One region of the Stenotrophomonas sp. 24(2023) genome, then DNA from elsewhere that is predicted to be linked to it. Evidence: riboswitches for the same ligand, from Rfam matches in the RefSeq annotation. Region 1 holds a riboswitch; the other holds the start of a gene.
What was found. Region 1 has a riboswitch for glycine ahead of Q9R17_RS06140 (trimeric intracellular cation channel family protein). Riboswitches for the same ligand answer to the same signal wherever they lie in the genome.
Positions count from the first base shown of each region.

Region 1 (7,118 bases):
CGCCGGCGCTGATGTCGACCTGCCCATCACGCAGGGCATCGGCCCCCAGGATCAGCGCAGGCCGGTCCTCCAGCCCGATGGCCCGGAACACCGACAGCGCGCTGATGCGTACTTCCATGGCCGGGTGTTGCCATCCCGCGCTGGCCAGCACGGGCAGGTCATGCAGCCAGGTCGGCTGCGGCTGGCCGCCCAGGCCCTCGGTCCCCTTGGCACGCACCCGCACCCGCGCGTCGCTGCCATCGATGCGCAGGCCCAACGCCCGGGCGGCGGCCAGGTTGAGCACGGTCTGGGCGGCACCGGTATCGACCACCGCGATGGCCGGTACCTGCGGCTGGCCCAACTGCACGGTGATGATGGCGAAATCGCGCAGGCCCTCCCCGCGGTGTGGCAGTGCATTGGGCTGGCAGCCGGCGCCGTTGCCCAGCGTGCCGGGCTGCCACAGTGCCAGCGTGCCGCCGGCGAAATCCCAGCGCGTATCCCAGCGAGCGGTGATGTCGTTGCCGATGATGCCGTCGATGGCCGGGGCATCGCCATTGGCCAGGTTGCCCAGATCGGCCTGCACGCCGCTGGCCTCGAACTGCAGGCTGCCCAGCTGCCAGCGCGTGCTGCGCAGGCGGCGCAGTTCCGCGCCCTGTGCGCTGGCGCCCTGCGCCTGGCTGACCGGTGCGGTGGTGTCCTCCAGCCCGTAGCGGCGTGCCACCCGCCCATCGACCAGCGTGGCACCGGCCGCACTGTCGACCACGAAGCGCAGTGGTTCGGGTCGCCCCTCCAGCGTGACAGCGATGGCGGGGTGGTTTGACTGCATCCACAGGGGCAGCGCATGGACGGGCGCGGTAGTGGGCAGGGCGGCGGCAAGCAGGGCGAACAGGGGCATGGCGATGGGCCGTCAGGAAGGAGCCGCCATTCACGCGCGCAGCGGTATCGCGCGGATGTCCGGGTTGATACCGTGCCGATACACAGCCCGGGGATACTGAGCGCATGACTGCTCCTGCCCGCATCATCGTTGTCGATGACGATGCCAGCATCCGTGATGCCATCGCCGACTGCCTGGAACTGCAGGGCTACCAGGTGCGCCTGGCGGCCGACGCGGTGGCGCTTGACCAGCTGCTGCAGACCGAGCGCCCCGACGCGATCATCCTGGACTGGATGATGCCCGGCGAAGATGGGCTGTCGGTCTGCCGCCGGCTGCAGGCGCGGGCCATTCCGATCCTGATGCTGTCGGCGATGGGCAGCACGCCCGACCGGGTGATCGGGCTGGAAATGGGCGCCGATGATTACCTGGCCAAGCCGTTCGACCCGCGCGAACTGCTGGCGCGCGTGCGCGCGCTGCTGCGCCGGCAGGACAAGCTGCGCGTGCAGGAAGTGGTCGAGCTGCGCTTTGCCGGCTGGCGGTTGTTGCCCGCGCAGCGGCAGCTGATCGCACCCGATGGCAACGACGTGGCGCTGAGCCGCGGTGAATTCACGTTGCTGCAGGTGTTGGCCGAGCGCGCTGGGCGGGTGCTGCATCGCGAGCAGTTGATGCAGCTCACCCGGGGGGATGACAGCGAGAGCGTGGACCGCGCGATCGACCTGGCCATCAGCCGCCTGCGGCGCAAGCTCGGACAGGCCGCCACCGGCGGCGAGGTGCTGGTGCAGACCCTGCGCGGCGAGGGCTACCGCTTCAGTGCGGTGGTGGAGCGGTTGTGATGCGGCGCGGGTCGACCACCCGCTGGATCGTGATGCTGGCCACCACCAGCGTGGTGCTGGCCACGCTGGTGAGCATCCTGGTCATTGCCTGGATTCCGCGCCCGCCACCGCCGGCGATGCGCCTGCAGGAGGCCGTGCAGGTGCAGCGCGGCCAGGTGTCCGCGGCAGCCGTGGGCCTGCGCGTGAGCCTGCGCGCGACGCCGCCACAGGGCACCCGCAGCGACTGGCTGTCACGCCTGGCCGCGCAGCAGCTGGGCCGGCCACCGGCACAGGTACGCCTGGTCTGGGTGGGGGGCGGCAAGGTGCCGGAGGTGCAGGTGATCGAAGGCGGTACGGTGCTCGATGGCGGTGGCCGTGATCGTGTCCTGAAGGAGCAGGGCGCGTTGCTGGCGGCCATGCAGTGGCCCCTGTTCGAACTGGGCGTGCAGCAGCCCGACGGGCGTTGGCAGGTGGTGGGCAGCGACTACAGCGGCCTGTCGGCGTGGCGCCGGCAGGCACTGCTGGCATTGCTGGGGGGGATGGTGCTGCTCGCTCCGCTGGTCGCCTGGGCCGCCGTCCGCCTGGGCCGCCCGCTGCGCCGCCTGGCCGAGGCCAGTGAAGTGATCGACCTGCATGCCTCCACGCCGCTGCCCAACGACGGGCCGCGCGAAGTGCAGGTGCTGGCCGATGCCATCCATGCCGGGCGCGAACGCCTGCGTGAGCAGGCGCAGGAAATGACACGCATGCTGGCGGCGGTGGCGCACGATCTGCGCACGCCATTGACCGGCCTGCGCCTGCGCGCCGAGTTCGCTCCCCCGGCGCAGGCCGCGCGCATGGTGGCCGACATCGAGCGCATGAACAGCATGATCACGCAGGTGCTGGACTATGCCCGCGGTGAACTGGAACCGCCGGATCTGCAGCTGCTGGATCTGGTGCCGATGCTGGAGGACAGTGTGCACGCCGCGCGGCTGCGTGGCGTGGCGATCCACGCCGATCTGCCTGCAACGCTGCCGTGGGTCGCCGACGCACTGCTGCTGCGCCGTGCGCTGGACAACCTGATCGACAACGCGGCGCGCTACGCCGGTGCGCTGGAACTGCATGGGCAGCAGCACGGTGACACGCTGCACCTGGATGTTCTGGACCGTGGCCCCGGCATTCCCCTCGTGGATCGTGAGCGCCTGCTGCAGCCGTTCCAGCGCAGCGAGGCCTCGCGCAGCCGCGCCACCGGCGGTGCGGGGCTGGGCCTGGCCCTGGCGGCCAATGCCGCGCGCCAGCACGGCGGGCAGCTGCAGCTGCTGGATCGCGAGGGGGGGGGATTGAGGGCCCGGTTGCTGCTGCGCAGGGCTCCGTAACGTGGGCTGGACGGCACGCTTCCCTGCCGCTGCCGCCGGCCTGAACGGTTGTTGCAGTTGCTGTTGAAACATTTTGCACTGCGCAAAAGCTGTGTTATCAATAGCCCCATGAACGCAGCCGCTACCCGCTTTTACTGGTATTACTTTCCGAAGCCACTGGCGGAGGAAGGACTGCGCTCACCCTGAAGAAACCTTCAGACGCATTCCCGAAAGCCGCCAGCGAACCTGGCGGCTTTTTTCATGCCGCCACGCTGGGGACCCCCAACGTTCCGGAGATCTCCCCCATGCCCCCCCATACCGACGACCTGCGCATCCGCAAGATCGAACCGTTGACACCGCCGGCCCAGTTGCTGGCGCTGCTGCCCTGCGACGATGAAGCCTCCGCCACCGTCAGCGCCTCGCGCGCGGCCCTGCACGAGATCCTGCATGGCCGCGACGACCGCCTGGCCGTGGTGGTCGGGCCCTGCTCGATCCACGATCCCGTCGCTGCCATCGAATACGCCCGGCGCCTGAAGCCGCTGCGTGACGCGCTGGCCGGCGAACTGGAAATCGTCATGCGCGTGTACTTCGAGAAGCCGCGCACCACGGTGGGCTGGAAGGGCCTGATCAACGACCCGGACCTGGACGGCACCTTCAACATCAACAAGGGCCTGCGCGTGGCGCGGGGCCTGCTGCGCGACATCAACAAGCTGGGCCTGCCGGCCGGTGTCGAATTCCTTGACGTGATCTCGCCGCAGTACATCGCCGATCTGGTCGCCTGGGGCGCCATCGGCGCGCGCACAACCGAAAGCCAGGTGCACCGCGAACTGGCCTCGGGGCTGTCGTGCCCGGTCGGCTTCAAGAACGGCACCGATGGCAACGTGAAGATCGCCGCCGATGCGGTCGGTGCGGCGTCCAACCCGCATCATTTCCTGTCGGTCACCAAGCAGGGCGACACCGCCATCGTGGCCACCGCCGGCAACCCCGATTGCCACGTCATCCTGCGGGGCGGCAAGCAGCCCAACTACGATGCGGCCAGCATCGCCGAGGCCTGCCAGGTGCTGGCCAAGGCCAAGCTGCCGGCCCGCCTGATGGTCGATGCCAGCCATGCCAACAGCCTGAAGAATCCGGACAACCAGCCCCGGGTGATCGATGACATCGCCGTTCAGCTGGAAGACGGCGAACAGCGCATCGTTGGTGTGATGATCGAGAGCCATCTGGTGGGTGGCCGCCAGGAGCTGGTGGAAGGGCAGCCGCTGATCTACGGACAGAGCATCACCGATGGCTGCATCGATTGGGACACCACCGTGCAGGTGCTGGAGCGGCTCGCCCTTGCCGTTCGCGCCCGCCGTGAGGAGACGGTGTCCGAAGCTGCCTGAGTGCGGCACGCGTGTGGATGGCGGCCTGCGCCTGCGGGGGTGCGGCCGCGATCAATGGTGGACGCTGTGTTGGCAGCGTCCGCGTCCGCACCGGCGATGCGCCTGGCGCTGCGCATGCGCGCCAGCGCCAGGTCCATCGCCGGGGTGGTGGAGCGGGGCGGCGTGCCCCGGCCCCTTCAATGCACCTCGTCGTGGTACACGAACTTGGGCATTTCCCAGCGGTAATGGATGGCCAGCAGGCGCAGCGCGAAGCCGCCGCCCAGGCAGCACAGGATGGCCACGCTGTCGGCCACGTTCCAGTACAGCAGCAGCAGGTACGCCGCACCGGTCAGCAGCGAGATGATCGCGTACAGTTCCTTCTGGAAGATCAGCGGCACTTCGTTGCAGAGGATGTCGCGCAGCACGCCACCGAACGCACCGGTCAGCATGCCGGCGATCAGCACGATGGGCGTGGCGTGGCCCGCATCGCGTGCGATCGCGCAGCCGATCAGGGTGAAGGCGATCAGGCCCAGGCCATCGAGTACCAGGAAGGTACGGCGGAAGTGGTGCATCCAGCGCGCCACCCAGGTGGCGATCAGCGCCGCACACACGGTGAAGCCCAGGTACTCGGGGTGCTTCACCCAGCCCAGCGGGTAGTGGCCGAGCAGGATGTCGCGCAGCGAACCGCCGCCCAGGGCGGTCACGCAGGCGATCATGACCACGCCGAACAGGTCCATGCGGCGGCGGCCGGCGGACAGCGCGCCGGTCATGGCTTCGGCGGAAATGGCGATCAGGTAGATGATGGACAGCAGCATGGGACAGGCTCCGGGCGCGGATGGGCCGGCCATGCGCCCATCACGCCATTGCCTGCGCAATGACGGGATGAGGATGACCGGTGCCGCTCCCGCTGTCCTTTTGCCTGAGAGTTCAGCGGCGTGGGCCGCGTGCCCCTTCGGCGGATCGTCCCGGGCATGCCCGGGGACCTCTCTCCAGCTCGGCGAGTCGGATGCATGGTTGGTGGGATTCCAGCCCACCGGCCTGAGCGATCATGGGAGCCTGCGCCTTCGGCGGGCGCCAGCGCGGCGCCTCTCTCCTGCATCCGGGGGCAGTATATCCGCTGCACTGCAGCACGGCATAATCCGGGCATGGCCCCGTCCCTCCGTCCGTGGTTCCTGTACCTGCTCGAATGCCGTGACGGCAGCTTCTACGCCGGCATCAGCACCGACGTGGACGCCCGTTTCGCCGCCCACCAGGCCGGCAAGGGCGCGCGCTATACCCGCGCCCGTCCGCCGCTGCGCATCCTGGCCGTGCGTGAGTACCCGGATCGCGCTGCCGCCTCGCGTGCCGAATGGCAGCTCAAGCAGCAGCCGCGCGAGCGCAAGCTGGCCTGGCTGCTGGCGCCGGATCCGGCCCCCCTGTAGATCCACCCCATGCGTGGATGGGGTGATCCCATGCGATGATCGCCCCGCCCTCAGCGCTGGAGATCCGGATGTCCGCCGTTGCCCTGCTGTTTGCACTTTCCGCCGCTGCCAGCCCCACCGCCGATCCCGCCACGATCGCCGCCATCGAGGCCACCTGCCACGATTACGTGGATGGCCAGCTGGAAGGTGACCCGCAGCGCGTGGCCCGTTCGCTGCACCCGGACCTGGCCAAGCGCGCGGTGCTGGGGGATACGCCCGACGAGCGCCTGGGCCTGCGCCGGATGTCGAAGGAGGAACTGGTCGCACTGACCCGGCAGGGGGCGCTGAAGACCCCGAAGGACCAATGGGACCGCCGCTGCACCGTACTCGATGTGACCGGCAATGCCGCCTCGGTGCGATTGGAAACCCCATGGTTTGTCGATTACTTCCACATGGGGCGCTTCGACCAGCGCTGGGTCATCGTCAACGCGCTGTGGTACCCGAAGCCGAAAGCGGACTAGGCAATGCCCGGCGCAACGCAGAGGCCCGCCATCCACGCATGGCGTGGATCTACCGGTCGAGTGCAGTGCGTGAATCATCTTCCAGCATGATCAGGAGGATTGCCTGCTCGGGTAGATCCACGCCATGCGTGGATAGGGCGCAGCAAGTTACCGGGGCCGGCGATCCTCCTGGTCATCGCCAAAAATGATCCGCGCACTGCGCTGGTAGCTCCAGTACGCCACGGCCCAGTTGAGCAGCACCACGATGCGGTTGCGGAAACCGATCAGGAAGAACACGTGCGCGGCCAGCCAGAACCACCACGCCAGGATGCCGGACAGCTGCAGCCGGCCCAGGTGCACGATCGCGGCCATGCGGCCGATGGTGGCCAGGTTGCCGAAGTCGGCGTACTTGAAGGGCCCCGGAGAGGGCTTGCCGTGCAGCCGTGCGCGGATCGTCGCGGCCACGTGCTTGCCCATCTGCTTGGCCGCAGGGGCAACCCCCGGCACCGGTTTGCCGTCGGCCTGGCTGACGGCGGCCAGATCGCCGGCCACGAAGATGTCCGGGTGCCCGTCCAGGGTCAGGTCGGGCTGCACCGGCACGCGGCCGGCGCGGTCCAGCGGCACCTCCAGCGTGCGTGCCAGCGGCGAGGCGGCAACGCCGGCGGCCCAGACCACGGTGCGCGCGGCGATGAACTGCCCGCCCAGCTGGAAACCTTCGCCATCGATGTGGCTGACCGGGGTGCCGGTCAGCACGTCCACGCCGAGTTTTTCCAGCTGCCGGCGGGCCTTGAGCGAAAGCACCTCGGGGAAGCTGGACAGTACGCGCGGGCCGGCTTCCACCAGACGCACCTTGGCACTGGCCGG
Region 1 covers NZ_CP133160.1:1,386,980-1,394,097, reverse strand. The annotation lists gene Q9R17_RS06160 (aspartyl protease family protein) at 1-874, opposite strand, end outside; gene Q9R17_RS06155 (response regulator transcription factor) at 979-1,686, shown strand; gene Q9R17_RS06150 (HAMP domain-containing sensor histidine kinase) at 1,719-3,017, shown strand; gene Q9R17_RS06145 (3-deoxy-7-phosphoheptulonate synthase) at 3,302-4,375, shown strand; gene Q9R17_RS06140 (trimeric intracellular cation channel family protein) at 4,552-5,169, opposite strand; glycine riboswitch at 5,254-5,357, opposite strand; glycine riboswitch at 5,371-5,460, opposite strand; gene Q9R17_RS06135 (GIY-YIG nuclease family protein) at 5,500-5,775, shown strand; gene Q9R17_RS06130 (nuclear transport factor 2 family protein) at 5,844-6,275, shown strand; gene Q9R17_RS06125 (NAD(P)/FAD-dependent oxidoreductase) at 6,423-7,118, opposite strand, start outside.

Region 2 (7,118 bases), 710 kb from region 1:
GAGCTGGGCCACATCTATTACGACCTGGCCTACAACCCGCTGCCGCCGCTGTTCCAGGGCGGTGCCAACGATGGCTTCCACGAAGCGATCGGCGACACCATCGTGCTGGCGATGACGCCCAAGTACCTCAGTTCGATCGGCCTGGTGGACACGCCGGAGGAAAGCCGCGAGGCGGTGATCAACAACCAGATGCGCATGGCGCTGTCCGGCGTATCGTTCCTGCCGTTCGGCCTGATGATCGACCGCTGGCGCTGGGGCGTGTTCGACGGTTCGATCACCCCGGACCACTACAACCAGGCCTGGTGGGACCTGAAGGCCAAGTACCAGGGCGTGGCCCCGGCCAGCGCGCGCGGCGAGGAATTCTTCGACCCGGGTGCCAAGTACCACGTGCCGGGCAACACGCCGTATACGCGCTACTTCCTGGCGCGCATCCTGCAGTTCCAGTTCTACAAGGGCCTGTGCGATGCGGCCGGCTACAAGGGCCCGCTGCACGAGTGCACCTTCTACGGCAACAAGGAAGCCGGGCAGAAGTACTGGGCGATGCTGAGCAAGGGTGCCAGCCAGCCCTGGCAGGCCACGCTGAAGGAGCTGACCGGCAGCGACAAGCTCGACGCCGGCCCGATGATCGAATACTTCGCCCCGGTCAATGCGTGGCTGAAGGAACAGAACCAGGGCCAGATGTGCGGCTGGCAGGCCAGCACGGCACAGGCGAAGTAAGCACGGGGGCGGATCTGCAAGGGTCCGCCCCTTTTCGATGGGGCGCGTGGTGGGGGTGCACGACTACCCGTCGGCGCTACCGGCGTACCGCCCCATCGGCGTGGGCTCAGTTGGCCTTGCCGGCCTCGAGGCGCTCGGCCAGGGTGGCCTTGAATTCCTCGAACGTCTGGCCCTGGGCCTGGGCTTCGGCGTGGGCCGCATCACGCAGGGCATCGGAATACATCAGGCGCACCGGCTTGCCCTGGCGCTCGTGCAGTTCACCGGCCTGCATGATCAGCGCCAGCACATGCGCGGCGCTTTCGGTCTGCCCGGCGATGCGGCCATCCATGCCCAGCACCCATTCGCCGTCGCGGCGGACAACGCCGGCCAGCAGGGTACGCTGCGGGTCGCGCAGTTCGGCGTGCGGCTCGACGGGAGAGGCAGCGGTGCGGGCCTTGTTGGCGGCCTGCTGTTCCTGGCGGCGACGCTGGTCGCGGCGGGATTTGGACGAGGTGGACATCAGGGGGACGTGCATTGCGGGGGCGCAAGGATAACCCACGCCGCCGCCCTGCCCGTTCACGGGCGTGTTCAGGCACGATCCCCGCAGGTGCCTCAATCCAGCACCCGTCCCTGCCGCCAGTAGCCCATGAAGGTGATCGCGCGACGGTCCAGGCCACAGGACTGCACCAGGTAACGACGGATCGCCATCACCGCGCCGGCCTCGCCCGCGACCCAGGCGTACAGGGGCCCTGCGGCGTCGGCCAGTTCCCACAGGATCTGCGTGTCCACGTCGACGTCCTCCAGCACATCGCCGCCGGCCGCACCCAGCGCAGCCGGCGCCAGCCGTGCCTGCACCGCCTGCAGCAACCGCTGCCCATGCCCCGCCCCTTCGCGCGGCAGCCAGACCACTTCGGCATCGGCCGGTGCGCGCAGCGCCAGTGCATCGGCAGCCTGGGCCACTTCAAGCAGGGCCAGCGTGCGCGGTGCCTGCGGCCGCGCCGCCAGTTCCTCCAGGATGCCGGCCACCGCAGGCAGCGCGGTTTCGTCGGCCACCAGCAGTATCTGGCCCACGCCCGCAGGCGGCTGCCATTCGCAGCCCTGGCTGTGGGCATCAACCTGGGCATCCGGCGCCAGCAGCAAGACGCGGTCGCCCGGCACCGCCCGCGTTGCCCAGTACGAGGCCGGGCCGGTTTCACCGTGCAGCACGAAGTCCACATCCACCTCGCCCTGCGCGGCGCGCAGCTGGCGGATGGTGTAGGTGCGCATCGGCGGCCGCTGATCGTCGGCCAGTGCCCGGTAGCGGGCGTACCAGTCCTCCCCGCTGGGCACCTGCGGCACGGCCTGGCCGGGCAACGGGAAGAACACCTTGATCCGCTGGTCCGGGCCATCGGTCTTCATGTGCATGACTTCCGCACCGGAAAACACCATGCGCACCAGCGACGGGGAAAGAACGTGGCGTGCTTTGAGCGCCACCTCGAACAGGCGATAGGTCTGCTGTGCCGCCATCGGCAACCTCCTGCAACGACATCCGGTTGGCTGGCAGCCGTGCACGCACGGTTTGGCTGGCTGGAACACCCAGCCTAGCCCGCGCGGCAGCGACGGCAAGGGCCACGCCGGCCGGCGTGCACCCTACCCGTGCGCGGTGCTCAGGCGCCCGTGCAGGCTGCCTGCTGCGCCTGCTCGCGCCGGTGTTCCCAGATCCAGAACACGAAACCGGTGGCGAAGAACGCCGCCTGGCCCAGCGCCAGGTGCAGCGGGCTGCCACTGAGCAGCGGCGAGACCACGCCGGCCACCACGGTGGAGATCATCAGCTGCACAAACGCCTGCAGCGACGAGGCCAGGCCGCGCTGCTGCGGGTACATGTCCAGTACGGCCAGCGCCAGGATCGGGAAGATCAGCGCCATGCCCATGCCGCCCAGGAAGATCGGCAGCACGGCCCACGGCAGCACCAGCTGCGGCGCCAGGGCCACATAGCCGATGTTGAGCAGCACCGACAGCGCACACAGGGTGAAGCCGATGCTGATCTGCCGGGTCGGCAGGGTATGCCCGGCCATGCGCCCGGACAGGTACGAGCCCAGCGTCATGCCGCCGATGGTGGGGATGAACAGCCAGGCGAAGCCCCCCTCGCCCAGGTGCAGGTGCTGCATCACGAACACCGGCGCGGAGGCGATGTACAGGAAGATGCCGCCGAAGTTGATGCTGCCGGCCAGGGCCAGGCGCAGGAAGCGCGGGTTGAAGCCGATGCGCACGTAGTCACGCAGCAGGCCACGCGGCGACAGCGGCACGCGCGCCTGCACCGGATGCGTTTCCGGCAGGAAGCGCGCGGTGGCGGCCAGCAGCACCAGCGAGAACACCACCAGGAACCAGAAGATCAACGGCCAGCCCGCGCCACTGAGCAGGATCCAGCCGCCGATGATCGGCGCGATGGCCGGGGCGATGCCGAAGATCATCGAGACCTGGCTCATCAGCCGCTGCGCGTCGTGGCCGTGGTACAGGTCGCGGATGACCGCGCGGCCGACGATCATGCCGACGCCGGCCGACAGGCCCTGCAGCGCGCGGAAGGCCAGCAGCGTGCCCAGGTCGGTGGACAGCGCGCAGCCCACCGAGGCGCCGACGAACACCACCAGGCCCGCCAGGATCACCCGCTTGCGGCCCCAAGCATCGGACAGCGGCCCGTGCGCCAGGCTCATCAGGCCGTAGAACAGCAGGTAGACGCTGATGGTCTGCTGCACCGCCACCTCGTCCACCGCCAGGCGCTGGGCCAGCTGCGGGAAGGCCGGGAAGATGGTGTCGATGGAGAACGGGCCGAACATGGCCAGGCCGGCCAGAAGCAGGGCCAGGCGTCGGGTCGAAGGGGCGGCGGCGGCGGTCATGGGGCAGAAGTCCGACAGGGCCGTGCGCGGCACACACGGCGGGCGCCGGTCCCCTGCTGCGGGGACGGCGCCAGATGAATACGAGAGTCTGGCCATGATAGGCCGGCCCGATCGCCAATGCCATGCGCCGGCGCACGAAACGCGTGCCCGGGCCATCGCCCATTCAGCCCCGCAGCGGTGCAGGGCCGGCCCCTCGCCGGCTACCGGCACCGCCAACCGGCTATAATCGGCGGGCAACATGGTGGGAGAAGCGGAACACCGCTGCCGAAGGCGCAACGCCCGTAATCGCTCAGGCCCGATACCACCCGCAACACAACTCTGGAGAGACCGGTTCGATCCGGCGCCGAAGGGGCACGAAGCCGCGGTTTTCCGCGCTTCCAAACTCTCAGGCAAAAGGACAGAGGGGCGCCCCGCAAGACCGCCAGCCGGCGGCTTGCGCCCGTGCGTGCGCCCTTCCCTGACGGATCCTTCGCCATGTCCCAGAACACCCCCTCCCTGCGTGAGCTCGAGCACCATTCCGCGTTCGTCGAGCGCCACATCGGTCCCAACGACGCCGAAATCGCGCAGATGCTCGACGTGGTCGGCCACGCAACGCTGGATGCGATGACCGACGCCATCGTGCCGGCCAAGATCAAGTCGCCGGCGCCGCTAGCACTGCCGGAGTCGATGACCGAAGTGCAGGCACTGGCCAAGATCCGTGCGATCGCCGACAAGAACACCGTGCTGCGCAGCTTCATCGGCCAGGGCTACTACGGTACCCACACGCCGAACGTGATCCTGCGCAACATCCTGGAAAACCCGGCCTGGTACACCGCCTATACCCCGTACCAGGCGGAAATCTCGCAGGGCCGCATGGAAGCGCTGATCAACTTCCAGACCCTGTGCGCCGACCTGACCGGCATGGAGATCGCCAACGCCTCGCTGCTGGACGAAGCCACCGCCGCTGCCGAAGCGATGACCCTGGCCAAGCGTTCGGCCAAGTCGAAGTCAGACACCTTCTTCGTGCACGACGCCGTGCACCCGCAGACGCTGGAACTGCTGCGTACCCGCGCCGAGCCCATGGGCATCGTGCTGCGCGTGGGCACCCCGGCCGAAGCGCTGGACGCGGAGGCCTTCGGCCTGCTGCTGCAGTACCCGGATACCTTCGGCCAGGTCGGCGACTACAAGGCGCTGGTCGATGCCGTGCACGCGCGCGGCGGCCTGGTGGCCGTGGCCACCGACCTGCTGGCCCTGACCCTGCTGGCCGCCCCGGGCGAATGGGGTGCGGACATCGTGGTCGGCAACAGCCAGCGCTTCGGCGTGCCGTTCGGTTTCGGCGGCCCGCACGCGGCGTTCATGGCCTGCCGTGATGCCTACAAGCGTTCGATGCCGGGCCGCCTGATCGGCGTGTCCATCGATGCCGAAGGCAAGCCGGCCTACCGCCTGACCCTGCAGACCCGCGAGCAGCACATCCGCCGCGAGAAGGCCACCTCCAACATCTGCACCGCGCAGGTGCTGCTGGCGGTGATGGCCTCGATGTATGCCGTCTACCACGGCCCGGAAGGCCTGGCCCGCATCGCCCGCCGCACCCACCGCCTGGCCTCGATCCTGGCCGCATCGCTGCGCAACGCCGGCGTGCAGGTGGGTGGTGATTTCTTCGACACCCTGCACGTCACCGGCGTGCATGCCGATGAGATCCACGCCAAGGCCCGCGCCGCCGGTTACAACCTGCGCGCGATCGACAGCGACTCGGTCGGCATCAGCCTGGACGAAACCACGACCCGCGCCGACATCGTCGCCGTGGCTGCCGTATTCGGTGCCTCGCTGGACGTGGACGCACTGGATGCCAGCACCGCCGACGCGCTGCCGACCGGCCTGCTGCGCCAGTCCGCATTCCTGACCCACCCGGTGTTCAACACCCACCACAGCGAGCACGAACTGCTGCGCTACCTGCGCTCGCTGGCCGACAAGGACCTGGCCATGGACCGCACGATGATCCCGCTGGGCTCGTGCACCATGAAGCTCAACGCCACCGCCGAGATGATCCCGGTGACCTGGCCGGAGTTCTCGCAGATCCACCCGCTGGTGCCGGCCGACCAGGCGCTGGGTTACAAGGAGCTGATCCAGACCCTGGAAGCGATGCTGGTCGAATGCACCGGCTACGACGCGGTCAGCCTGCAGCCGAACTCCGGCGCGCAGGGCGAGTACGCCGGCCTGCTGGCGATCCGTGCCTACCACCGCTCGCGCGGCGAGGGCCACCGTGACATCTGCCTGATTCCCGATTCGGCGCACGGCACCAACCCGGCCTCGGCGCAGATGTGCGGCATGAAGGTCGTGGTGACCAAGACCGATGCCAACGGCAACGTCGATGTCGAAGACATCCGCGTCAACGCCGAGAAGTACAGCGACCGCCTGGCCGCGATCATGATCACCTACCCGTCCACGCACGGCGTGTTCGAGGAGGAAGTGGTCGAGATCTGCGAGATCATCCACCAGCACGGCGGCCAGGTGTATACCGACGGCGCCAACATGAACGCCCTGGTCGGCGTGGCCAAGCCGGGCAAGTGGGGGTCGGACGTTTCGCACCTGAACCTGCACAAGACCTTCTGCATCCCGCACGGCGGTGGCGGCCCGGGCGTCGGCCCGTGCGCGGTGAAGGAACACCTGGCACCGTTCCTGCCGGGCAAGCTGGGTGACAACGGCCCGGTCGGCATGGTCAGCGCGGCCAGCTTCGGCAGCGCCTCGATCCTGCCGATCAGCTGGATGTACATCGCCATGATGGGCAGCGAAGGCCTGCGCAAGGCCACCCAGGTGGCCCAGCTCAACGCCAACTACATCGCCAAGCGCCTGGCCCCGCACTTCAAGACCCTGTACACCGGCCGCAACGGCCTGGTGGCGCACGAGTGCATCCTCGACGTGCGTCCGCTGGAAAAGACCAGCGGCATCGGCGCCGAAGACGTGGCCAAGCGCCTGATCGACTTCGGCTTCCATGCCCCGACCCTGAGCTTCCCGGTGGCCGGCACGCTGATGGTCGAGCCGACCGAGAGCGAATCGCTGCACGAGCTGGACCGCTTCATCGATGCGATGATCCAGATCCGCCAGGAAATCGCCGCGATCGAAGACGGCCGCCTGGACCGCGAGGACAACCCGCTGAAGAATGCGCCGCACACCGCCACCGCGGTGACCGCCAGCGAGTGGACCCACGCCTACCCGCGTGAACTGGCGGCCTTCCCGCTGCCCAGCCTGAAGCTGCAGAAGTACTGGCCGCCGGTGGCCCGCGTGGACAACGTGTACGGCGACAAGAACGTGATGTGCGCCTGCATCCCGGTCGATGCCTACAAGGACGATGAAGTCGAGGCGTAAATTCTCGATGGATCGGTAAACGGAACGGCCCGCGCAAGCGGGCCGTTTTCGTTATGCCTCACGGGTCCGGCATCTGGCCCAGGCTCAACTGCCAGGACACACCGAAGCGGTCCTGCACCCAGCCGTAGCGGTTGCTGAAATCGTAGTCGCCCACCGGCATCAGCCAGTGCCCGCCCTCCCCCAGCACCCGGGCGGCGCGCTCGAACT
Region 2 covers NZ_CP133160.1:680,773-687,890, forward strand. The annotation lists gene Q9R17_RS03090 (M2 family metallopeptidase) at 1-717, shown strand, start outside; gene Q9R17_RS03095 (hypothetical protein) at 824-1,216, opposite strand; gene Q9R17_RS03100 (siderophore-interacting protein) at 1,309-2,202, opposite strand; gene Q9R17_RS03105 (multidrug effflux MFS transporter) at 2,343-3,569, opposite strand; glycine riboswitch at 3,878-3,980, shown strand; gene gcvP (aminomethyl-transferring glycine dehydrogenase) at 4,044-6,911, shown strand; gene Q9R17_RS03115 (VOC family protein) at 6,970-7,118, opposite strand, start outside.
Region 2: linked by a shared signal. The riboswitch ahead of gcvP (aminomethyl-transferring glycine dehydrogenase) and the one ahead of Q9R17_RS06140 (trimeric intracellular cation channel family protein) in region 1 are both predicted to bind glycine.